DNA from 2 places in the Comamonas aquatica genome. Region 1 is predicted to be linked to the other one. Evidence: riboswitches for the same ligand, from Rfam matches in the RefSeq annotation. Region 1 holds a riboswitch; the other holds the start of a gene.
The links. Region 1 has a riboswitch for cobalamin ahead of cobO (cob(I)yrinic acid a,c-diamide adenosyltransferase). Riboswitches for the same ligand answer to the same signal wherever they lie in the genome.

Region 1 (7,188 bases):
CACATAGCCCTGGCTTTCATGCTCGCCATGCATGGCCTGGACCTGGTAGACACGCTGCAGGTGTGCCGGGGTCAGCACATGGCGCGGCGCACCGCAGGCCACGGCCCGCCCGCCTTGCAGCAGCAGGACGCGGTCGCAAAAGCGGCTGGCCAGGGTGAGATCGTGCAACACCACGACCACGGCATGGCCGGCATTGCACTGGGCGCGCAACAGCTCCATCACACTGAGCTGGTGGTAGGGGTCCAGCGCCGCCACGGGCTCATCGGCCAGCAGCAGCGGCGCCTGCACGGCCATGGCACGGGCCAGGCGCGCGCGGGCGCGTTCGCCGCCCGACAGCGCGTGCAGGTGGCGTTCGGCCATGTCCGTCAAATGCATAGCACTCAGCGCAGCATCCACGGCATTCTGATCGGTTTTGGATGCCGATGCCAGGCGCCAGCGGCCTTGGTGCGGCAAGCGCCCCAGCGCCACGAAGTCACGCACCTGCAAGGGCCAGGCCACCTGGTCGCCCTGGGCCAGGTAGGCCAGGCGCCTGGCGCGCTGGTGGGGGGCCAGGCGGGCCAGGTCCTCGCCATCCAGCAGCACCCGCCCCTGGTGCGGCAGCAACTGGGCCAGAGCCCGCAGCACCGTGCTCTTGCCCGCACCGTTGGGGCCGATCAGGGCCAACAGCTCACCCGACTGGACCTGGAACGACAGGTCCTGCACGCAGGCCTGACCCCGCCATGCCACCTGCAGCGACTCGACCGACAGCGTACGCATCAGCGATGCCTCCAGCGCTCGCGCACCACCAGGTAAAAGAAGAAGGGCGCGCCGATCAGGGCCGTGACCACGCCCAGCATCAGCTCCACCCGCCCGCTGAGCAGGCGCAACGCAATGTCTGCCCCCAGCAGCAGCACGGCCCCGCCCAGCGCACTGGGCAGCAGCAGGCGCGAAGGCCGGTAGCCCACAAGGCTGCGGAACAGGTGCGGCACCACCAGCCCGATGAAGCCGATGGACCCCGTCACCGCCACGCTGGCACCCACGCACAGCGCCGTGCCGGCAATCACCTGCGCGCGCAGCCGCGGCAGGTTCACGCCCATGCTGGCGGCCTCGTCCTCGCCCAGCGTCAGCGCATCCAGTTGCCGGCCGCTGCCGGCCAGGATCAGCAGCCCCAGCGCAATGAACGGCAGGCACAGCCGCACCTCGTCGAAGCTGCGGTCGGCCAGCGAGCCCATCAGCCACAGCACGATGTCCTGCATGTCGGTGGGCGTGGGGGCCAGGTTGATGGCCAACGACGTCAGCGCCGCCATCAGCGAGGACATGGCCACGCCCGCCAGAATCAGGGTCAGATTGCTAGCGCCCCGGCTGGCGATGCGGTAGAGCACCAGGGTGGCGGCGGCCGCGCTGGCCATGGCCACCGTGGGCAACAGCCAGGCATTCCAGTGCCACAGCCCGAAATAGATGCACAGCACGGCACCCAGGCCGGCGCTGGAGCTGACGCCCAGCAGGCCGGGCTCTGCCAGCGGATTGCGCAGCAGGCCTTGCAGGGCCGCGCCCGCGACACCCAGCGACATGCCCACCAGCACCGCCAGCACCACGCGCGGCAGGCGGATTTCCTGCACGATGGCCTGGTGGCGCACGGCCAGATCGCTGGCGCCTGCAGGCTGCCAGGCAGCCGCCCACCAGTCCGCCACCCCGATGGACACCGAACCGATGCCCAGGGAGATGCCGGCCAGCACCAGCAGCAGGGCCAGCAGCCCGGTGTTCAGCAGCCAGACACGGGGCATGCCGGTGCGCGGGGTCCAGCGCATCATGGCGCCCCCTCGCGCAGCGCCACCCGGGCGGCAGGCCGCGGCAAGGCGTCGATCTGGGCGGCCACCGACTCGGCCGCCTCGATCAGTTGCCAGTTGCTGCAGCCCCAGTCGTTGTGCTGCAGCACCACCACGGGGATGTGCTGCAGCAGCTTTTGCATCTGCGGATGGCGGCTCAGCCCGGAGCGGGCGTAGGCCGCGTCATTGACCAGCCCGGGGGTGATGAAGATGTCGGGCGGGTTCTGCACAATGCGCTCCAGGTCGATGCGCCCCCAGCCCTGCAGGCCCAGCGCGCTGGCATGGTTGCGCAGGCCGGCGGCCGTCAGCACGGCGTCCACATGCGTCTGCGCCCCCGCGCTGCCGCCATTCGGGCGTAGGTACAGGACCTTGAAAGGCCGCGGTGTGGCGCGCAACTGCGCCAGCCTCGCGGACAGGCTGTCCAGCAGCGCCTGCGCTGCGGCCTCGCGCCCCAGGGCCTGGCCCATCTTGCGCGTGCTGCTGAAGATGCCCTCCCAGTCGGTGGGAAACGGCACCGTCACGATCTGCACGCCATGGCGCTGGAGCAAGGCCGTCTGGTGCCGGGCATTCCAGCGCCGCGAGGCCAACACCACCTGGGGCTGCAGGTGCAGCACGTCCTCCGCCGTCGCTTCGTTGGCGGGAAACTGCCGGGCCTGGGCGGCCAGGGAAAAGCGCTGCGCATCCTGGCTCTGGCGCGACAGCGACAGGATCTGCTGCGGCGCCGCCAGGCTCAGCGCCAGGGTGTCGGCGCAGATGTTGGTGGACATCAGTGTGGGCAGCGCCCCCGCCCCCACGGCCATGGGCAGGCCGGCGCACAGCGCCAGCAGCATAGCTCGCAGCGGTGGCCGCATCAGAAGTCCACGCCCGCCTGCGCCTTCACGCCGGCCTGGAAGGCATGCCGGGTGTCGGCGATCTCGCTGACCGTGTCCGCCAGCGCCAGCAGCGGTGCCGGCGCACTGCGGCCGGTGATGACCACCGATTGCCCGGCGGGGCGGCGCTCCAGCGCCTGCAGCAGCTCGGGCAGCGCCAGATAGCCGTACTGCAGCATGAAGGTCAGCTCGTCGAGCACCACCAGGCGCAGGCTGGGGTCGGCCAGCATGCGCTGCGCCGCCTGCCAGGCCTGGTTGGCGGCGGGCAGGTCGGCGTCCCAGTCGCTGCGCTGCCAGGAACAGCCCGTGGCCATGGCGTGGTAGTCCACCTGGGCCCTCGCCCCCTGCCCCAGCAGCCCCTGCTGCTGCAAAAAGGTGACTTCGCCCGAGGCGTGGGTGCCCGTGATGAACTGCACCACGCCGGCGCGCAGGCCATGGCCCAGGGCCCGGTACAGCATGCCGAAAGCCGAGGTGGTCTTGCCCTTGCCATGGCCGGTCAGCAGCACGACGATGCCGCGCTCGACCTGGGCGCGCGCCATGGCAGCCTGCACCTGGGCTTTCTTGTCCTGCATGCGTTCGGCATGCTGTTGTTTGAACGTGAGGTCCATGCTCTCCCCGAGCCATTTCCATGGAAAGGCATGCCCATACGGGAAGGTGGTGTGTGTGTGCGGCGGGCCGGCGCCCCGCCAAGGCGGGATGGAACCTGTCAGCAAACGGCCCACACCCCGTGGCATACAACTGCGTGCCAACAGGTCGGTATTCTGGCTTGCCGTCATACAGCGCACACCGCCTTCCCGGGGGGCACCCAGTGGCATCGAAGTGTGTCTGTCAGGCTTACAGCAGCGGGGGCTGCGCCGGAATGCTCTACACCAGGGGTGCGAGGTCACCGGACTTCCCGTTTCACCCCACGCACGCGGGTGCGGCAGGGCTCCTGTTGGAGTCTGGATTATAGAAGCAGAAGCGACTGCCGGCCCTGCGGCGCAGACCGCGGGCGGCAAGCGCTACAGCGCGCATTGCATGTGGATGGTGTGCCAGGGCGCGGCCGTTTCGCGCTGCACCACCTGAAAGCCCTGCTGCTGCCAGAACTCCAGCGCGCCCGGCAGGAACGGGTGCGTGTGCAGGTACAGCAGTTGCACCCCCTGGGCGATGGCATGCTGGCGCACGTGGTCCATCAAGGCCACAGCCAGCCCCTGCCGGCGCCACACCGGGGCGACGAACAGGCGCACCACCTCCACCACGCGCAGCGCGCCGAAATCCAGTTGCGCGAAGCGTCCATCGTAGGCGCGGTAGGCAATGCTGCCCACCATGCCGTGCTGCGGATGCCGGGCCGCCCACATGCCGCCCGTGCCCGCCGCGTACACCTGCTCAAAATGCTGCAGATCCGCGGGGGTTTGCTGCGGATCCACCAGCGTGCCGAACATCTGCTGGCGGGCCATGTGCAAGAAGTCCTGCACCGCCTCCAGGCGGTGGACGGGCGCAATGGCCATGCATTCGGGAAGGGACATATCAGACTGGAAACAGGTGTCCACGCAGACGGTGCCTGCGCCAGACGCTACAAAATCAGCTACATTACCCGAACTTTGGTTCCGCAAGGACATGCGCCAGCCACCGCCAGCCGCATGAGGGAATCCAATGACCGCCACCCGCTTCAGGGGCTGGCGGCCGAATGGAACTGCCCCCGCAACTGTAGGCAACGAGCCCGCCCCATCCGCCACTGAATCCACATTCGGGAAGGCGGGGCGACGCGATGACGTGCCAGTCAGGAGACCTGCCAAAGCACCAACCATCGATTGCCGGCGGGGTGTCCGGGAAGTGAGCAATGTCCCGTGGACCTGCCTGCCAGGGCCTTTCGGGGTCCCGCGCGCCGCAGGGGTGTTGCCAGTGCTTCCAGGGGTACCCGCTTTTTCTGGAAAGAAGCCCCCTGATGCTGCCTCGACGCCTTGCCTACGCCACCCTGCTGGCCACCGCCCTGTCTGCCCACGCTGCGGACTACCCGCTGCAGTTGCAGAACTGCGGCCATCGCCTCCACCTGGACCGGGCACCGGCCTCGGTGGTCACCATCGGCCAGGGCGGCACGGAAATGCTCTATGCCCTGGGTCTGGGTGACAAGGTGGTGGGCACCGCCCTGTGGTTCAACCCCGTGCTGCCGCAGTTCAAGGCCATCAACGACAAGGTGCCGCGCCTGTCGGACAACATTCCCAGCTTCGAGTCGGTGATCGGCAAGCGCCCGGCCCTCGTGGTCTCGCAGTTCGAGTGGATGGTGGGCAAGGACGGCGTGGTCGCCACGCGCGAGCAGTTCCATGACCTGCGCATCGCCACCTACGCCATGCCTACCGATTGCGAAGGCAAGAACAACCTGGTCGGCGCCGACGGCACGCGCACGGCCAGCTACGACGTCCAGACCCTGTACAAGAGCATCCGCCAGTTGGCCGAGATCTTCGGCGTGCCGGCGCGCGGCGCGCAGCTGGTCCAGAGCCTCAGCGACCGCCAGGCCCAGGCCGTGGCCAAGGTCCAGGGCGCGCAGCGCCAGCAGCTCACGGCGGCGCTGTGGTTCTCCAGCGCCGACCTGGCAGCCGACCCCTACATGGCCGGCAAGAACGGCGTGGCCGGCTACATGATGCAGACCCTGGGCCTGCGCAACATCGTCAGTTCGACCGAAGAGTGGCCCACCGTGGGCTGGGAGACCGTCGCCAAGGCCAACCCGTCGGTGCTGATCATCGCCCGCATGGATCGCCGCCGCTTCCCGGCCGACGACTACCAGAAGAAGCTGGAGTTCCTGCAGCAGGACCCGGTCACCCGGCACATGGACGCCGTCAAGCACCAGCGCATCGTGATCGTGGATGCCGATGCGCTGCAGGGTTCCATCCGCCAGGTGGATGGCATGGAGCAGATCGCCGAGGCGATGCTGCAGCTGCAGGGCCGCGCGAAGTGACACACGGCCGTCCACGCCGGGCCCAATGGCCCGCGCCCGGGTGCGCACGGTGCTGATGCAGACCGTGGCGCGCCCGCCTGCGCCCGCCCTGCTGCACGCGGCCGGCCTGTGGCTGCGCGGGGGTCTGCTGACCCTGGCCGCCCTGGGGCTGCTGCTGGTCGCCGTCGTGCTGGGGATTGCGATCGGCGAGACCGAGATTTCCGTGCGCACCGTCTTCGAGGTGCTGGCCAACCAGTTGGCGGGCGCCAGCTACGCCGTCGACCCCATCAACCAGGGCATTGTCTGGAACTACCGCCTGACACGCGCCCTGGTGGCCGCCTGCTGCGGCGCCGGGCTGGCCATCTCGGGCGTGATCCTGCAGTCGCTGTTGCGCAATGCGTTGGCCGAACCCTATTTGCTGGGCATCTCGGCCGGGGCCTCCACGGGCGCGGTGCTGGTGACCGTGGCCGGCCTGGGCGCCGGCGCCATCTCCATGACCACCGGCGCCTTTGTCGGCGCCGTCTGCGCCTTCGCCCTGGTGGCGCTGCTGGCCCACGCGGCCGGGCGGGGTGGCCTGCACAACAGCGGGCAGATCGTGCTGGCCGGCATCGCCGGCTCGCAGCTGTTCAACGCCCTCACCTCGCTGATCATCACCAAGTCCGGCAGCGCCGAACAGGCGCGCGGCATCATGTTCTGGCTGCTGGGCAGCCTCAGCGGCGTGCGCTGGCCCGACACGCTGGGGGCGGCCACCGTGGCCGTCGCCGGCACGGTGGTGTGCCTGCTGCACGCGCGCTCGCTCGATGCCTTCACCTTTGGCAGCGAATCCGCCGCCGCCCTGGGCGTGCCCGTGCGCCGCGTGCAGCTGACGCTGCTGCTGGCCGCCGCGCTGATGACGGCGGTGATGGTATCCATCGTCGGCGCGATCGGCTTTGTGGGGCTGGTGATTCCGCACGCCGCCCGCCTGCTGGTGGGCGTGCGGCACCGCCGGCTGATCCCGGTCAGCGCGCTGATGGGCGCCCTGTTTCTGATTGCAGCGGACGTGGTCTCGCGCACGCTGATCCCTGGCCAGGTGCTGCCCATCGGCGTCATCACGGCCCTGGTGGGTGCGCCCGTGTTCGCGCTCATCCTGCTCAAAGCCCCCGGGGGCCGGCCATGACGGCCGTGCAGTCCCCCGCCCTACAGGCCTGCGGCATCAGCTGGCAGGCGCACGGCACGCGCATCGTGCACGATGTCTCGCTGCAGGTGCAAGCCGGTGAGCTGCTGGGCCTGATCGGCCCGAACGGCTCGGGCAAGTCCAGCCTGCTGCGCCTGCTGTCCGGCGTGCTGCGCCCCCAGCAGGGCGAGGTGCTGCTGGGCACACAGCCGCTGCGCACCCTGCCACGCCGTTCGCTGGCGCGGCAGCTGGCCTTCGTGCCGCAGATGGCCCATACACAAGATGCCATCAGCGTCTGGGACGCGGTGGAACTGGGGCGCACGCCCTGGCTGTCCGCACTGCGCCCGCTGTCGGCCCACGACCGCGCGGTGGTGGCCCAGTCGCTGGCCGCCGTGGGCCTGCAGGCCAAGGCACACAGCGCCTGGAGCACCCTGTCGGGCGGTGAACGCC
Region 2 (7,188 bases), 670 kb from region 1:
GGCATCATGGACGCTGGTGCGCCGCTACGGCGCCCCCGGCGCGGCCACTTCGGCCTGATGCGCGCCGGGCTGGCTTCAACCCTTTCCTGCCCCCTGCCTTGACTGCGTCCCCCCACCCTCTGCCCTGCATTGCGATTGCAGGCCCCACGGCTTCCGGTAAAACCAACGGCGCGCTGGCCCTGGCCGCCGTCCTGGCCCAGCGCGGCCAACCCAGTGAAATCATCAGCGTGGACTCGGCCCTGGTCTACCGCGGCATGGACATCGGTACCGCCAAACCCAGCCTGCAGGAGCGGGCCGCCGTGCCCCACCACCTGATCGACATCCTCGACCCGCTGCAGTCGTACAGCGCGGCCGAGTTCGTGCAGGACACCCAGCGCCTGGTCGCTGAGATCCGCGCACGCGGCGCCATCCCGCTGCTGGTGGGCGGCACCATGCTGTATTTCAAGGCGCTGCTCGACGGCATCGACGACATGCCTGCCGCCGACCCCGAGGTGCGCGCCCGGCTAGACGCCCAGGCCGCCAGCATCGGCTGGCCTGCCATGCATGCCGAACTGGCCCAGGTGGACCCGGAAACCGCCGCCCGCCTGGCGCCCGGCGACAGCCAGCGCATCCAGCGTGCGCTGGAGGTGTGGCACATCTCCGGCCAGCCACTGTCCAGCTTTCACCAAGCAAAAAAGAGAGCTGAAGACGCACAGCCCGCCTTTGATTGCACGCTGTTTTCGTTGGAACCCAGCGACCGTGCCTGGCTGCACGCCCGCATCGCCCAGCGCTTCCAGGCGATGCTGGACGCCGGCTTCATCGACGAAGTGCAGGCCCTGCGCGCACGCGGCGACCTGCACCCCGACCTGCCCAGCATGCGCTGCGTGGGCTACCGCCAAGTCTGGGAAGAGCTGGACTGGCAGGTCCGCAAGAACGCCCCGCAACTGAACATGCACCTGGTGCGCGAAAAGGGCATTGCCGCCACGCGCCAGTTGGCCAAGCGCCAGATCACCTGGCTGCGCAGCATGCCCCAGCGCCGCACCATCGCCTGCGACGACCCGCTGGCCACCATGCAGCTGGTCCAGGCCGCGCTGCAGTGCCTGCCGGCCTGACCAGCCCCCCTGACCGAGCAGGCAGGCTGCGCGCACCGGACTTCCCCCGGTGCAGGACCGGGCTGGCCCCGGCCAAGGACGGGGCGATGGACCGGCCCATTGCGCCCGGTCCAATGACCCAGGCCTTCGGAGGCCTGTCGGTGCCCCCTGTGCCCGGATACCCCCGCCTGCCAGGGTGACACTTACCTCTGCTTACCGGCCCCGGCCGCCCAGGCCTTAGCCTTGGACCAGGAGTTGCCCATGAGAACCATGACCCTTTGCGCCACCGCCCTGTGCTTTGCACTGGCCCTGGGTGGCTGCGCCCAGCGCGCGCAGTACTACCAGCCCTCGGACACCAGCGCCCGCAGCGGCAGCGGCATCACCGTGTATGGCGAGATCGACGCCAGCGTGGTGCATTCGCGCTGAGCGCGCTGGACACACGCCCCACGCCACAGGCTCCGTGCGCGCGGTGATGCCGCGGGCGCGCCCACACAGTGCAAGCACCAACTTTCAGCAAACCCCCTGTCACGCCACAACCTGGATGCACGTCCCAGCGCTGCGGGCACCTGCGCCGCGCAACCCGTGCGGGCGGGAAGCCCGGTATCATCGCCGTCCACTGCCTCCCAAGAGGCGGTAACCACGTTATCGGTGCCCAGGTCGGTCACGCCCTGGGTTAAACGGGAAACAGGTGCGCGCCATCCCCCGATGGATGCAATGCCTGTGCTGCCCCCGCAACGGTAAGTGCGAGTCTGTGGAACCTGTGCCACTGGGACGACAACGTCCTGGGAAGGCGTTCCACATGTCCGGTCAACCGGACCAACGCACCAGCCCGGAGACCGGCCGAAACGTACAGAGTCGGATGCGCTGCGGGGTGGCAGCGACGAGTGCGGCATGTTGGCTGCCTTCAGCAGCCCCCTTCCCCAAACGCGGTGCATCCATGTACGCAACGCCGCCGCCTGCGGGGACGCAGGATCGCGGCCTGATGAGTGATGTCCATGCCCTTCCGTCCTTCCCCCTGTTCCCTGGCTGTGGGAACCGCCCTGTCTTTGTTGGCGGCCCCTGCCAGCGCCCAGTCCAGCCTCAGCGAGCCCATCGTGGTCTCGGCCACACGCATCGACATGCACGACCAGGATGCGCCCTATGCGTCCGAAGTGCACACCCGCAGCGACATCGAGCGCTCGGGCGCGCATTCGCTGTTCGACTATCTGGCGCAGCAAAGCTCGCTGCAGATCAGCCCCAGCTACGGCAACCGCTACACCCCGCAGATCAGCATGCGGGGCTATGGCAATGACGGCTTCCAGAACCTGGTGATCTCGGTCGATGGCCGCCGCCTCAACAACATCGACTCCATCCCACAGCTCATCGGCTCGATCTCGCTCAGCGACATCGAGCGCATCGAAATCACCAAGGGCAGCGGTGCCGTGATGTTCGGTGACGGCGCCACCGCCGGCACGATCCAGATCTACACCAAGCCGCGCAGCGGCGTCAGCCTGGAAACCTATGCGGGCGACCACGGGCAGCGCGGCGCCATCGCCTCGGCAGGCCTGGTCCGCGAGCGCTTCGATCTGTCGGCCACCCTGGACCACAGCCATGTGAACGGATTCAGCAGCCCCGACCCCACGGGCACCGGGACCAGTCGGAAGGCAACACCTGGCGTGTGGCCGGTGCCCTCAAGCCGGTGGAAGGCCTGCGCCTGGACATGGAGGCCGGCGCCTCGCACATCGACACGCGCTACCCGAATCCGCTGACGCAGGCACAGTTCAACGCCAACCCCGGCATGTACACCGGAGACCCCTACCCCTACATCCAGCAGAAGCTGCAAAGCGACCACTGGAGCCTAGGCGCCGAGTACCGCGTGAACCGCCAGTGGAAGCTGTCGGCCCGCCACAACGATGAGGACAAGTCCTCGCGGTACCCCAACTCTACGCCCGCCCAGTACCGCTACGTGTACAACGAAGTGGCAGCGCAGTTCCAGCACGACGCGCTGATCCTGAATGCGGGTTATCAGAACTTCGATGGCCAGCGCACGCAATCCGGCAGCACCACCAAGCACAACCGCGGCCTGTTCCTGCAGGGGCAGTACATGCTGGAGGCCCTCACCCTCTCCGCCGGCATCCGCCGCGAGGAAGTCACCTACCGCCACAGCCCGCTCAGCGGCCAGTCCCTGCAATCTGAGCAGCGTCTGACCTCGTGGGAGCTGGGGGCCAACCACCGCCTGTCGCCGCAACTGGCACTGTTTGCGAACTACAGCGACGCCTTCGTCACCCCGGACGTGGATCGTTTCTTCTTCACCGACTGGCGCTCGGGCTCGCCCGTCACCGCCTTCAACGGCTTCATCGAACCCGCCAAGGCGCGCACGCTGACCGTGGGCACCAACCACCAGACGGCACACCACCGCCTGAAACTGTCGGCCTTCTATGCCAAGCTCTCGAACGAGATCTACTACTTCGAGACCGGTCCGTTCTCCGGCATCAACACCAACATCGACCAATCCCACAAGTACGGCCTGGAGCTGCAGGACCGCGTGCAGATCACCCCGCGGCTGTCCGGCCACATCAACTACGCCTGGACACGCGCCATCATCGACCGCGAGAACGACGGCGGCGGCGCTTTCGATGGCAGGGAGCTGCCGGGCGTCTCGCGCCACAGCGTGGTGCTGGGCCTCAACCTGCGCGTGACGGAACGTGGCAACCTGCACCTGTCGCACACCTGGCGCAGCAGCACCTGGGCCGCGGGCGACTTTGACAACAACAACGCCCAGCGGCAGAAAGCCTTCCAGAGCACGGACCTGACCTACCGCCACCAGCTGAACAAGCACCTGGACATGTACGTGGGCGTCAGCAACCTGCTGGACCGCAAGAACGGCATCTGGGTGCGCGACGACGCCATCTACCCCGTGCAGTTCGAGCGCACCTGGAAACTGGGTGCACGCGTGCAGTTCTGACCCCGCGCCCCTGACGCGCCCACGCCCGGGCGCGGTACAGCGGTGGGACATGCCCCCCCAACCCCATGCCGCGCATGTCCCACGCGGCCAGCGACGGCCAGAGCGCCGCACTGGCCGCTTGGGGCAGGTGCAAGACCCAGCCTTCAGCGCCCGGCAGGTGGCGTGCCTCACCCAGCGCCACACCGTCGGTGCCTCGGTGCAGACACCGTGCACGGCCTGCGCCCCGCACGACCTCTCCAGCCCAAAGGCGTGCCAGACGCAGACCAAATCGGACCCACTCGATGGCCGGTACCCTGCCCCACCACCACGCCATCCCGCCCGCCAGCACACCGTCCGCCTGATTTAGGTACAGTGATGCCCCCTGCACGCCCTGCGTGCCCGCCGAAAAGAACACCATGACCCAAGATCCACAGCGCCAGAGCGAACTCAAAAAAATCGAAATGTGCGATGCCTGCGCCGGCATCCAGCGCAACTGGCGCAAAGCCCCCGGCCACGTCGAGCTGGCCCAGGGCAGCAACTACAAGCGCGAACGCGCCACCGGCATGGTCACCGTCACCCGCTACGTCTGCGAGCGCTGCGGCACCAACTGGGAATACGAGAACGACAAGAACAACATGCACGCCGGTTGGTCCCTGACCGGCCGCCGCCCCACCAAAGACTGAGATTTCTCGAAAAAGATAGCTGATCGCGCAGTATCTACAAGCTGCACTGCCCCAAAAGGTAAAAAACAGGGCGTGTCCGTCGCACCGCCAGGCCCATGCCCCACGCTCCGTGGCTTTCCACCTTACAGCATCAAGGTACTGCCGGACCTGGCAGGCGTTGAATGCAGCATTTCCGCATGCAACGCCTGGGTCTTCGCGGAACAGCGCTCGCGTCACCATTTCAGCCGCGATGTCCGTCAAGACAGCGGCTGGCACCGTGGGGCAGCCGATTCCACTCCGGTAGATTTTTTTCAGCCATCGGTGTGTGTGGCTGGCCGCAGGTATGACCGTCACCACCGCAGGTGCTGCCACTGACTGCGGCTGCATGGTCGTCAGTACCTCACCAACGGTGCAAGTCCTGTGACCTGGGCTACTTGCGCAGAGGATTTTCCCCATCCGATCTTGGGCATCGGGCTGCATGCATCCGCCAGGGGCCAGCCACCGCAGACGGCAACATCGCCCTGGCACGCCACCGCAATAAAGCCATCAGACCGGGAATGCCCAGGCCATCCCTCAACCATGAGAACGCTGGCGCACTGCGATCTCGGCCTGCCCAGCATGTGGCACAAACAGTCCCAGGATTGCAGGGGCAGGCTCCACAGCAGTGTTGACCGACACCGCGGGGCTACCGCCCGCCCCTCTCAGAACCCCGCGCCCGGCTGGCTCAGATAGGCCTTCTCGGCCACCGAGCTCTCGCGCCCCAGGATGGGGTTGCGGTGCGGGAAACGTCCGTACTGCGCAATCACCTCGCGGTGCTTGTGCGCATAGTCCAGCGTGACCTGGAAAAACTCGCGCAGCTGCGGCGGCGCGTTGCGCTGCAGCTCTTCGAAGGCCACCACGCTGCTCTCCTGCATCGCCAGGTTCTCGGCATGCTCCAGCGGCAGGTAGACAAAAATGCGCGCCATCTCCGGGATGCTGGGGTCCTGGTCCCAGCCCCGGTCAATCCCCTGCAAGGCCAGCGCCAGCGCCTTGGCATCGCCGGCAAAGCTCTTGGGCGTGCCGCGGTAGGCGTTGCGCGTGAACTGGTCCAGCACGATCAGCAGCGCCAGCCAGCCCAGCGGGGACTCCAGCCCCTCGCCATCCAGCTTGCCCGCCAGTGCCTCCTGCAGCACCGCACCAAACAGGTGGCGGATTTCCTCGTCCACCTCTTCCGACTTGGTGAACCACAGGGCCTGGCGCGTCTGCGCACTGGCGTTGGTGGGCAGCTCCGCCCCCAGCCAGTACTCCAGCACCTGCGACAGGCGAGGGTCCAGCGCCGACGCGATCGGCAGCGCCCAGGGTTTGGAAGGGATGGACATGTGCAAACTCCTTGTCATCTGTAATCTCATGCGGCCCGTGCGGCCTGCGCCCATGGTGCATGCCTTGCGCCCCCCATGCAAGGCAAGACCGACCGTGGCGGGACGCTGTAGAACCACAACGCAGGTGATCGAGGCACCCTGCGGGCACAGCAAACGCGCGACTGCCACGTCGGCCTGGGCCGAACGGACTGCGCAACGCCCGCCAGCACCGCCACATGTTCGATGGTGCGGCCTGAGCCCACGGTCTGCAGGTGCTGTACCCGCAAGCCCAGCCGCTTCGCCCACCCCGACAATGGCCTGAGAGCTGCCATGGGGACACGGCAGGGCCACGCTGCAGCCGTGCCTTGGACCCATTGGGGGTGGCGGTACGCGATGGGCGAGGAGGCATCCACACCACCGAGCACCCCGGTGCTGGGTCACCGCAGATGCGCTGCTGCACAGTGTCCGCCCGACCAGGCAGGTGGGCTTGGGGGACCACTCAGGTGGCCGCCCAGTCAGGGGATCGGGGCCACGTCGCCGGCAGCACGGTCCATACCACTTGTGACCTGGTAGGTGAAAAATTTCATTGAAATCACCCTCTAGTGCTTACCCGATATGCACTAACAGCTATCAAAAAAGGCTTCCCCAACGGAAAGCCTGGGCGTGGGCTGGCACGGTCCAGCCACCGGCCCGCGCTTCAGTCCAGCTTGGTGCCTGCGGCTTTGACGATCTGGCCCGCGCTGACAAAGTCGGCATCCAGCAGCTTCTGGAACTGCGCGCTAGGCAGAGTGCCGGCTTCCACCCCCACCCGCTCCAGGCGCTGCTGTACCTCCGGCTTGGCCAGCACTTTTTGCACCGCCTGGTTGATGCGTTGCACGACCGCATCCGGCGTGCCCTTGGGGGCCAGCAGGCCGAGCCAGGAGTCGAACGCATAGCCGGGCACGCCCGCTTCAGCCACCGTCGGCAGGTGCGGCAGGAAGCGCGAGCGTTGCTTGCCCGAGTACGCCAGCAGCTTGATGCGTGGCTCTTTCTCATACGCCAGCATGCCAATCGTGGCCCCGGTCACCAGCTCCACCCGGCCGGCCAGCAGCTCGGTGGTGGCATCGCCCGTGGACTTCATGGGGATGTGCTGCAGCTCCACCCCGGCCTGTGCCGCCAGGGCCGCTGCGGCCAGGTGCGATGCGCTGCCATTGCCG

Region 2: it holds a riboswitch for cobalamin, as region 1 does, so the genes downstream of both, KAQ61_RS02590 (TonB-dependent receptor) here and cobO (cob(I)yrinic acid a,c-diamide adenosyltransferase) in region 1, are expected to answer to the same signal.

The regions. Positions count from the first base shown of each region.
Region 1 covers NZ_CP072916.1:1,215,895-1,223,082, reverse strand. Annotated here, with positions in the region: gene KAQ61_RS05835 (ABC transporter ATP-binding protein) at 1-756, opposite strand, end outside; gene KAQ61_RS05830 (FecCD family ABC transporter permease) at 756-1,790, opposite strand; gene KAQ61_RS05825 (ABC transporter substrate-binding protein) at 1,787-2,656, opposite strand; gene cobO (cob(I)yrinic acid a,c-diamide adenosyltransferase) at 2,656-3,282, opposite strand; cobalamin riboswitch at 3,409-3,624, opposite strand; gene KAQ61_RS05815 (GNAT family N-acetyltransferase) at 3,676-4,179, opposite strand; cobalamin riboswitch at 4,239-4,464, shown strand; gene KAQ61_RS05810 (ABC transporter substrate-binding protein) at 4,599-5,606, shown strand; gene KAQ61_RS05805 (FecCD family ABC transporter permease) at 5,632-6,741, shown strand; gene KAQ61_RS05800 (ABC transporter ATP-binding protein) at 6,747-7,188, shown strand, end outside.
Region 2 covers NZ_CP072916.1:548,395-555,582, reverse strand. Annotated here, with positions in the region: gene KAQ61_RS02605 (multidrug effflux MFS transporter) at 1-58, shown strand, start outside; gene miaA (tRNA (adenosine(37)-N6)-dimethylallyltransferase MiaA) at 99-1,091, shown strand; gene KAQ61_RS02595 (hypothetical protein) at 1,332-1,496, shown strand; cobalamin riboswitch at 1,703-1,929, shown strand; gene KAQ61_RS02590 (TonB-dependent receptor) at 2,066-2,818, shown strand; gene KAQ61_RS02585 (TonB-dependent receptor) at 2,728-4,014, shown strand; gene KAQ61_RS02580 (hypothetical protein) at 4,410-4,676, shown strand; gene KAQ61_RS02575 (DUF924 family protein) at 5,357-6,013, opposite strand; gene KAQ61_RS02570 (tripartite tricarboxylate transporter substrate-binding protein) at 6,690-7,188, opposite strand, start outside.